One region of the Streptomyces sp. NPDC087420 genome, then DNA from elsewhere that is predicted to be linked to it. Evidence: predicted binding sites of a transcription regulator. Region 1 holds the regulator's gene; the other holds the start of a gene.
The links. Region 1 encodes HspR, which represses chaperone genes until heat shock. Its sites were predicted from a motif close to TTGAGNNNNNNNNNCTCAA; they were not measured.
Positions count from the first base shown of each region.

Region 1 (4,956 bases):
AGTACGCGGACGAGGACCACAAGCGCCGCGAGGCCGCCGAGACGCGCAACCAGGCGGAGCAGCTCGTCTACCAGACGGAGAAGTTCCTCAAGGACAACGAGGACAAGGTCCCCGGCGACGTCAAGACGGAGGTCGAGGAGTCCATCGCCGAGCTGAAGGAGAAGCTCAAGGGTGAGGACACAGCCGAGATCCGTACGTCCACGGAGAAGGTCGCGGCCGTTTCCCAGAAGCTGGGCCAGGCGATGTACGCCAACGCCCAGGCCGAGGGTGCGACCGCCGGTGCCGACGCGCCGGGCCCCCAGCAGGGCCAGGCCTCCCAGGACGGTACGGACGACGTCGTCGACGCCGAGATCGTGGACGACGAGCGTGACACCAAGGGCGGTGCCGCGTGACCGAGGAGACCCCGGGCTTCGAAGAGAAGCCTGACGTCCCCTCCGGCGCGACCCCCGAAGACGCCGCGCCGCAGGCCGGCGGGCCGGACTCCGCGAAGGAGACCGGCCCGGCGGCCCCGGCCGGGGACGTGAACGACATAGCTCTGACAGCGCAGCTGGACCAGGTGCGCACGGCGCTCGCCGAGCGTACGGCGGACCTCCAGCGGCTCCAGGCCGAGTACCAGAACTACCGCCGCCGGGTGGAGCGCGACCGGGTCACCGTCAAGGAGATCGCCGTCGCGAAGCTCCTGACGGAGCTGCTGCCGGTGCTCGACGACATCGGGCGCGCCCGGGAGCACGAAGAGCTGGTGGGCGGCTTCAAGTCGGTCGCCGAGTCGCTGGAGACCATCGTCGCCAAGATGGGCCTCCAGCAGTTCGGCAAGGAGGGCGAGCCCTTCGACCCGACGATCCACGAAGCGCTGATGCACTCGTATGCGCCGGATGTCACGGAAGACACCTGCGTCGCGATCCTTCAGCCTGGGTACCGGTTCGGCGAGCGGACGATCAGGCCCGCTCGTGTCGCGGTGGCGGAGCCCCAGCCGGGGGCGACGCCGAAGTCGGCGGAGGAGCAGGCGGGCGAGTCGGGCTCGTCCGGCCCGTCCGCGCAAGGCAAGGACAGCGGTGGCCCGGACGAGGGCTGACGGTTGCGCCCGTACGAGGGCCGACGCTGACGCACGGAAGAGTGCGGACGCACGCACGGACGGCGTGAGGGTGGCCGGTGGAGAGGAGGGACGTCGGGAATGAGCACGAAGGACTTCGTGGAGAAGGACTACTACAAGGTTCTCGGCGTCCCCAAGGACGCCACCGAGGCCGAGATCAAGAAGGCGTACCGGAAGCTCGCCCGCGAGTTCCACCCGGACGCCAACAAGGGTGACGCGAAGGCCGAGGAGCGCTTCAAGGAGATCTCCGAGGCCAACGACGTGCTCGGCGACACCAAGCGCCGCAAGGAGTACGACGAGGCCCGCGCGCTCTTCGGCAACGGCGGCTTCCGGCCGGGCCCCGGCGCCGGCGGCGGTTCCTTCAACTTCGACCTGGGCGACCTCTTCGGGGGAGCCCCGGGCGGCGGTGGTACGGGAACGGCGCAGGGCGGCGGCTTCGGCGGCGGCGGTGGCGGCATCGGGGACATGTTCGGCGGCCTCTTCAACCGGGGAGGCCCCGGCACCACCCGTGTGCAGCCGCGCCGCGGCCAGGACATCGAGTCCGAGGTGACGCTCAGCTTCACCGAGGCGGTCGACGGGGCCACGGTCCCGCTGCGGATGTCCAGCCAGGCGCCCTGCAAGGCCTGCTCGGGCACGGGCGACAAGAACGGCACCCCGCGGGTCTGCCCGACCTGCGTGGGCACCGGACAGGTCTCCCGCGGCAGCGGTGGCGGCTTCTCGCTCACCGACCCGTGCGTGGACTGCAAGGGCCGCGGGCTGATCGCCCAGGACCCCTGCGAGGTCTGCAAGGGCAGCGGGCGCGCCAGGTCGTCCAGGACGATGCAGGTGAGGATCCCGGCGGGCGTCAGCGACAACCAGCGGATCCGGCTGCGCGGCAAGGGCGCTCCCGGCGAGCGCGGCGGCCCGGCGGGCGACCTGTACGTGGTCGTGCATGTCGGCGCCCACCCGGTCTTCGGCCGGAAGGGCGACAACCTCACGGTGACGGTGCCGGTCTCCTTCACGGAGGCGACGCTGGGCGGCGAGGTGAAGGTGCCGACGCTCGGCGGCCCCCCGGTCACGCTGAAACTGCCCGCGGGGACCCCGAACGGCCGTACGATGCGCGCCCGTGGCAAGGGCGCCGTACGCAAGGACGGCAGCCGTGGTGATCTGTTGGTCACCGTCGAGGTCGCCGTCCCCAAGGACCTCGGCGTGGAGGCACGTGACGCGCTGGAGGCCTACCGGAAGGCGACCGCGGACGACGACCCGCGGGCGGAGCTGTTCCAGGCCGCGAAGGGAGCATGACCCGAGATGGACAGGGACGGGCGGCGCAGACCGCCCTCTGCGTTCGGCAGGGCGTACGAACTGACCGAGGAGACGCCGGTGTACGTCATCTCGGTGGCGGCCCAGCTCTCGGGGCTGCACCCGCAGACCCTCCGGCAGTACGACCGCCTGGGCCTGGTCTCCCCGGACCGTACGGCGGGGCGTGGCCGGCGCTACTCGGCCCGTGACATCGAGCTGCTCCGCCAGGTGCAGGCGCTGTCCCAGGACGAGGGCATCAACCTCGCGGGCATCAAGCGGATCATCGAGCTGGAGAACCAGGTCGCCGCGCTCCAGGCCCGGGTCGCCGAGCTGTCGGCGGCCGTGGACGGCGCGGCGGCGGCGATGCGCCAGCGTGAGGCGCAGGTGCATGCCTCGTACCGCCGCGACCTGGTGCCGTACACGGACGTACAGGCCACCAGCGCGCTGGTGGTGTGGCGCCCGGCGGACAGGCCGTAGCGGCCCCGCAGGCACGTCCTGGCGGCCGTACGGACGGCCCCCCAGGCTCCGCCCTGATCAGGATCCCCCCGGTCTCTCCCGGGTCTCCTGGTCAGGGCTTCCGCTTGTGCTCAGGGCTCCTGCTTGAGGATCCCCGAGTTCGCGATGAGGAAGCCGAGCTGCGCGCGGCTGCCGCTGCCCAGCGTGGTGGCGAGCTTGGCGATGTGCGCCCGGCACGTCCGTACGTTCATCCCCAGCCGGCGCGCGATGGCCTCGTCCACGTACCCCTCCACCAGGAGCTGGGCGATGGTCCGCTGGACACCCGTGATGCCGGCCGGGGTCGGCTCGTACTCCACCTGCTCGTTGAGCGGCGTGGCGCGCCGCCAGAGCTGCTCGAAGACCTGGGCCAGGTAGTCCACGAGCCCCGGGTGGCGCAGCTCCAGGGCGACCTGGCGGTCGGACCTGGCGGGAATGTACGCGACGCTCCGGTCGAAGATGATCAGCCGCTCGGTGAGTTCTTCGAGTGTCCTGATCTCCACCTTGCCCTCGGCCAGCCGTTCCGCGTAGGCGAGGGTTCCCTGGCTGTGCCGGACGGTGTGCTGGTAGAGCGTACGGATGCTGACGCCCCGGTCGACCACCGCCCGGCCGCGCTCCAGGGCCTGCGCCAGCACATGCGCGCTCCGTCCGCCACCCGGCTGCACCGTCAGTACTTCCGTCCGGCATTCGGCGGTGGAGAGGTCGAGCGCGGCGTTGATCCTGCTGTCGCCCTCCAGAACGGTGATGGCGTGGGTGATGGGCGGGTCCTGCGCGCTGATGGTCATGAACGGCTCGAAAGAGTCGGTCAGTTCGACCGCGAAATGCCTGCGCTCCTGGATCTCCCGCTCGATGGGATGGAGGCGCTGGGCGAGCGCGGCGGAGGGTGGAACTGGGCGAAGCCAGTTGGCGTCGTCCGGATCGGGGTGCAGGAGGGGAAATTCCATGAGGCAGGGAGCCGCCGCGGCTTCGCTCCTGGCGATGCGTCCTGACCGCAACGCACTGGCGTAAAGCCGCCTGCCCTCATCACACATATCGGTGATGGCATGGGGATGTGTCGGGTTTGTGTCTCTTGCGGGCAAATCTCCACCCCCCAGGGTCCTGAACATACAGGAACATGATGCCTCGACCCGGTGGCGTTGGTGTGCCCGGGTGGGACATCGTCTTCATGGCGGGGGAAGAGGAATCCATCAAGTGAGGACGAAGCCGACCATGTACAAGAGAATGCTTCGCGCAGTGGTTGCCACTGCTTTCTCTGCGGCTCTGGCCTTCGGTGCGCTGGCTGTCGGGGGAGACATCGGCTGGATCAGCACGCCTGGAGGGTCCGCGGCCAGCACGTCCGCGGCCAGGACTGTGGACACCGGCGACATCGGCTGGGGCTCGGCCCCCAAGGACATCGGCTGGAGTATCGCGTCGGTCGGCACCGGCGCATGACTGTCCCGCCGGACGACCGGGTCTTCCGGCGGGAGATGGCCACGGCTTACCGATCGGGCTGGCACTTCATCGACCTTGTCACGGCGATTCCGCACCGTGGCGACTCGCTGACAGTGACCCTGTTCGGAGAGCCGATCCTCGTAGTACGCGAGGAGGACGACGATGTCCGGGCCTACCGTTGCCTGCGGAAGCCGAGGGGCGCCCCACAGCCCGTCCGCTGTGCCATCCGGTACGACATGATTTTCGTGAACCTCGACCAGCGTGACCACCAGCTGGTCGAACCCAAGACCATCCTCGCCACCCCCCGCAGTGCCTGAGCGATTCCCCCGTCGTTGTAAATCGCTCCGGCACTTCCCCCACACAGCGGCGCCATCGTGGACCTGAAACACGATGGCGCCGCTGTGCCCCCCGCCCGCGTGCGGGCACGTCCGGTCGGGGCACCCCCCTGGCCCCGACCGGACGATCACGCGCGACCGAGCGCCCGGTCCAGGGCGATCTCGATGACAACCCGGTCCGGGTTGGGCGCGGGAACGCGCTCGTAGCGCTCCGCGTAACGGCTCTCCGCGTCTGCCACGGCCTCCGGCTCCGTACGGATGGTCGCGACGCCTTCCAGGGTCGCCCAGCGCCTCTGGTGCACCTGGCAGACCGCGACCCGTGCGCCGCCG
Region 1 is NZ_JBIUXU010000013.1:274,074-279,029, reverse strand. It holds gene dnaK (molecular chaperone DnaK) at 1-392, shown strand, start outside; gene grpE (nucleotide exchange factor GrpE) at 389-1,072, shown strand; gene dnaJ (molecular chaperone DnaJ) at 1,172-2,371, shown strand; gene ACIO1C_RS27390 (heat shock protein transcriptional repressor HspR) at 2,378-2,845, shown strand; gene ACIO1C_RS27385 (helix-turn-helix transcriptional regulator) at 2,956-3,966, opposite strand; gene ACIO1C_RS27380 (hypothetical protein) at 4,094-4,291, shown strand; gene ACIO1C_RS27375 ((2Fe-2S)-binding protein) at 4,288-4,608, shown strand; gene ACIO1C_RS27370 (pyridoxamine 5'-phosphate oxidase family protein) at 4,755-4,956, opposite strand, start outside.

Region 2 (4,956 bases), on a different contig from region 1:
TCTACAGCGACGACCACCGCCCGATCGAGGCCACCGTCATGATCAAGGCCGGTCATCTCTACGAGTTGCGGTACGAGTTCACGCCCGAGTGACGTGACCGGCGCGGGCCGGGATCCGGCCGCAAGGCACACAACGACGGCCGCGCCCCCCCGGAATCTACGTTCCAGGCGGGCGCGGCCGTCGTCAGCGGGTCGGGGCCCTTACGCCGCCGCCGGGACCCTCATTTCCGCCGGGGACAGGGCGATGTCCAGGACCTGGCGTACGTCCGTCACCGGGTGGATCTCCAGTTTGTCCAGGATCTCCGCCGGGACGTCGTCCAGGTCCGCCTCGTTGCGCTTCGGGATCACGACCGTCGTGATGCCCGCGCGGTGGGCCGCCAGGAGCTTCTGCTTCAGGCCGCCGATGGGCAGGACGCGGCCGGTCAGTGAGACCTCGCCGGTCATGGCGACGTCCGTGCGGACCAGGCGGCCGCTGAGGAGCGAGGCCAGGGCCGTCGTCATCGTGATGCCCGCGCTCGGGCCGTCCTTCGGGACCGCGCCCGCCGGGAAGTGGATGTGCACGCCCCGGTCCTTGAGGTCCGCGACCGGCAGTTCCAGTTCCGCGCCGCGCGAGCGGAGGAAGGAGAGCGCGATCTGTGCCGACTCCTTCATCACGTCACCCAGCTGACCGGTCAGGGTCAGACCCGAGCCACCCGTCTCCGGATCGGCCAGCGACGCCTCCACGAAGAGGACGTCACCGCCCGCACCGGTGACCGCGAGGCCCGTCGCCACGCCCGGGACCGCCGTGCGGCGCTCCGCCGGGTCCTGGGCGGACTCGGGGACGTGGTGCGGACGGCCGATCAGCTTGCGGAGGTCGTCGGGGCCCAGTGTGAACGGCAGTTCCCTGCGGCCCAGTTCGTGTTCCGCCGCGACCTTGCGGAGGAGTCTGGCGATGGACCGCTCCAGGTTACGGACGCCCGCCTCGCGGGTGTACTCGCCCGCCAGCCTGCGCAGCGCCTCGTCCTCCAGCGTGACCTCGCCGGGCTCCAGGCCCGCGCGCTCCAGCTGCCGGGGCAGCAGGTGGTCCCTGGCGATGACGACCTTCTCGTCCTCGGTGTAGCCGTCGAGCCTGACCAGCTCCATCCGGTCGAGCAGCGCCTCCGGAATCGCTTCCAGGACGTTCGCCGTGGCGAGGAACACCACGTCGGACAGGTCGAGTTCGACCTCCAGGTAGTGGTCGCGGAAGGTGTGGTTCTGCGCCGGGTCCAGGACTTCGAGCAGCGCCGCCGCCGGGTCGCCCCGGTAGTCGGAGCCGACCTTGTCGATCTCGTCGAGCAGGACGACCGGGTTCATCGAACCGGCCTCCTTGATCGCCCGGACGATACGGCCCGGCAGCGCGCCGACGTACGTACGCCGGTGTCCGCGGATCTCCGCCTCGTCACGGACGCCGCCCAGCGCCACCCGCACGAACTTACGTCCCATGGAGTGCGCGACCGACTCACCGAGCGAGGTCTTGCCGACGCCGGGAGGGCCGACCAGGGCCAGTACGGCACCGCCGCGACGGCCGCCGACCACCCCGAGCCCGCGCTCCGCGCGCCGCTTGCGCACGGCCAGGTACTCGGTGATGCGCTCCTTCACGTCCTCCAGGCCCGCGTGCTCGGCGTCGAGGATCCGCTGGGCGCCCCTGATGTCGTACTCGTCCTCGGTCCTGACGTTCCAGGGCAGTTCGAGGACGGTGTCCAGCCACGTGCGGATCCAGGAGCCCTCGGGGCTCTGGTCCGACGAGCGCTCCAGCTTCTCGACCTCCTTGAGGGCGGCTTCCCGCACCTTCTCGGGCAGGTCGGCGGCCTCGACACGGGTCCGGTAGTCGTCGGACTCGTCCTCGTCACCCTCGCCGTTGAGCCCGCGCAGCTCCTTCCGTACGGCTTCGAGCTGGCGCCGCAGCAGGAACTCCCGCTGCTGCTTGTCGACACCCTCCTGGACGTCCTTGGCGATGGACTCCGCGACGTCCTGCTCCGCGAGGTGTTCCCGGAGCTGGTCGGTGGCGAGCTTGAGCCGGGCCACCGGGTCGGTGGTCTCCAGCAGCTCGACCTTCTGCGCGGTCGAGAGGAACGGTGAGTACCCGGCGTTGTCCGCCAGCTGCGACACGTCCTCGATCTGCTGGACGCGGTCGACCACCTGCCACGCGCCGCGCTTCTTCAGCCAGTCCGCGGCGAGGGCCTTGTACTCCTTCATCAGGTCGGTGACGGAACCGGGCAGCGGGTCCGGCGCCAGTTCCTCGACGCTCAGACCCTCGACCCAGAGGGCCGCGCCGGGTCCGGAGGTCCCCGCGCCGATCTGCACGCGGCCACGGCCGCGGATCAGTGCGCCGGGGTCGCCGTCGGAGAGCCGGCCGACCTGTTCGACGGTGCCCCGCACGCCCGTGCCGGCGTACGTCCCATCGATGCGCGGGACGAGCAGCACCTGCGGCTTGCCCCCGCCCCCTTCGGCGCGGGCCGCTGCCTGCGCGGCCTCCACGGCCGCCCGGACCTCGGCGTCGGACAGGTCGAGCGGAACCACCATTCCGGGCAGCACGACCTCGTCGTCGAGCGGCAGCACGGGAAGCGTGAGCGATGTGGACGTGAGAGCCATGATCTCCCCTTCAGCATTCAAGTTGAGCTATACCCGCTCAATGCTTGTGAGCCTCCTGTTGTTCCCTCGGGGGCGTTCGCTCTGAGCGATCACTCTCGTACTCGTACTGGAGGCGGGGGCTCGGGAGCTGTAACGCCCTGAAGGGGGTGACGCTTCCCGTACCCGAAACGGTTTGTCGGCGGCCCCCGCCGCGCACCAGGATGGGACCGAGAGCGACGACACCAGCAGTCCCCCGGAGAGGCCGCACCATGCCCGTATCCGTCCAGGCACCAGGCCCGGAATCGCACCACTCACCGGATCACGACGACCGCCCCGTCGTCCTCGACCGCCGCGACGGCCCGTACGGCGAGGTCGTCCTCCGGCAGCGCGGCGCCGAGCTGGAGATCATCGCCAACGGGTGCTTCCTGATGGACACCTCCGACGGCCGCTCCGAGCGCCTCCTCATCGACGCCGCGCTCGCCGCCCTCCCCGGGGACCGCCGCGATCAACGGCCCTCCGTCCTCGTCGGCGGACTCGGCGTCGGCTTCTCCCTCGCGCACGCCGCCGCCGACCCCCGCTGGGGCAGGATCGTGGTCGTCGAGCGCGAACAGGCCGTCATCGACTGGCACCGCACCGGCCCGCTCGCCCGGATCTCGGGCGCGGCGCTCGCCGACCCGCGCACGGTGGTCCTGCACACCGATCTGGTCCCTCACATGGAGACCGCCACGGACAGCTACGACGCCCTGTGCCTCGACATCGACAACGGTCCCGACTGGACGGTCACCGAGGACAACGGGAGTCTGTACACGCCGGCCGGGCTCGCGGCGTGCCGCGAGCGCCTCAATCCCGGCGGTGTACTGGCCATTTGGTCCGCGCGGCCGTCGCCCGCCTTCGGCGAAGCGCTACGGAATGCCGGGTTCGGCCGCGTTGGGACCGAAGAGATCCCTGTTGCCCGGGGCGTACCGGACGTCGTTCATCTCGCCGCTCGCACTGCGTAGCCGTGACCCTGTTCCTGCCTCTACGCTGCTCCCGACACACGCGATCTACATCTACATGGAGATCGCATACACCGGATCGACGATCGCGGAACGCGTACCAGCCAGCAGGGGCGGGGCCATGGAGCAGACACAGACCAGCCACAACGGGGTCGCGGCGACGCCGGGAGCCCAGCGAAGGGTCCTGGTCGTCGAGGACGACGCGACCATCGTCGACGCCATCGCCGCCCGGCTGCGGGCCGAGGGTTTCCTGGTCCAGACGGCGGTGGACGGCCCCGCGGCCGTCGACGCGGCGGAGGCCTGGCAGCCGGACGTGATGGTCCTCGACGTGATGCTGCCCGGCTTCGACGGCCTGGAGGTCTGCCGCCGCGTCCAGGCGCAGCGCCCCGTGCCGGTGCTGATGCTGACGGCCCGCGACGACGAGACGGACATGCTGGTGGGGCTCGGCGTCGGCGCCGACGACTACATGACCAAGCCCTTCTCCATGCGGGAGCTGGCGGCGCGCGTGCATGTGCTGCTGCGCCGCGTGGAGCGCGCGGCGCTGGCCGCCGTCACCCCGCGCAGCGGCATCCTGCGCCTCGGCGAGCTGGAGATCGACCACGCGCAGCGCCGGGTCCGGGTGCGCGGCGAGGACGTGCACCTGACGCCCACCGAGTTCGACCTGCTGGTCTGCCTGGCGAGCACCCCGCGCGCGGTGCTCTCCCGCGAGCAGCTCCTCGCCGAGGTGTGGGACTGGGCGGACGCGTCGGGCACCCGTACGGTCGACAGCCACATCAAGGCGCTGCGCCGGAAGATCGGCGCCGAGCGGATCCGTACGGTCCACGGGGTGGGTTACGCCCTGGAGACCCCGGCCCCATGACCCGGCCCCGGGACGGCGCGCGCCGGGGAGCCACCCCGCGCGGCGGTCGGGGCGGTCCTTTCGACGGCCCGTACGGCGCACCCAGGACCGGCCCGGGCGGCCGGCCCAAGCACCCCGGCCGGCGCGCCGGGGTCCCGGAGAAGACCGGGCTGCGTCCCTTCTCCATCAAGACCAAGCTCGGCACGCTGGTGGTCGTCTCCGTCTTCATCACCACGGGCCTGCTGATGGTGGCCCTCCGTACGGAGACGGAGCTGCGCTTCATCACCGTCTTCTCGGTGATCGCCACCCTCCTCATCACCCAGTTCGTGGCGCACGGCCTCACCGCGCCGCTCGACGAGATGAACACCGTCGCGAAGGGCATATCCCACGGCGACTACACCCGCCGGGTCAGCGGCATCGACCGCCGCGACGAGTTGGGCGACCTCGCCGCCACCATCAACCGCATGGCGGACGACCTGGAGGCCGTGGACCGGCACCGCAAGGAGCTGGTCGCCAACGTCTCGCACGAGCTGCG
Region 2 is NZ_JBIUXU010000011.1:211,305-216,260, forward strand. It holds partial or broken gene ACIO1C_RS23960 (GntR family transcriptional regulator) at 1-92, shown strand, start outside; gene lon (endopeptidase La) at 201-2,609, opposite strand; gene ACIO1C_RS23970 (spermidine synthase) at 2,858-3,586, shown strand; gene ACIO1C_RS23975 (response regulator transcription factor) at 3,705-4,442, shown strand; gene ACIO1C_RS23980 (HAMP domain-containing sensor histidine kinase) at 4,592-4,956, shown strand, end outside.
Region 2: lon (endopeptidase La) is a predicted target of HspR. The motif match lies at 2,632-2,650, and genes of this name have one in related genera.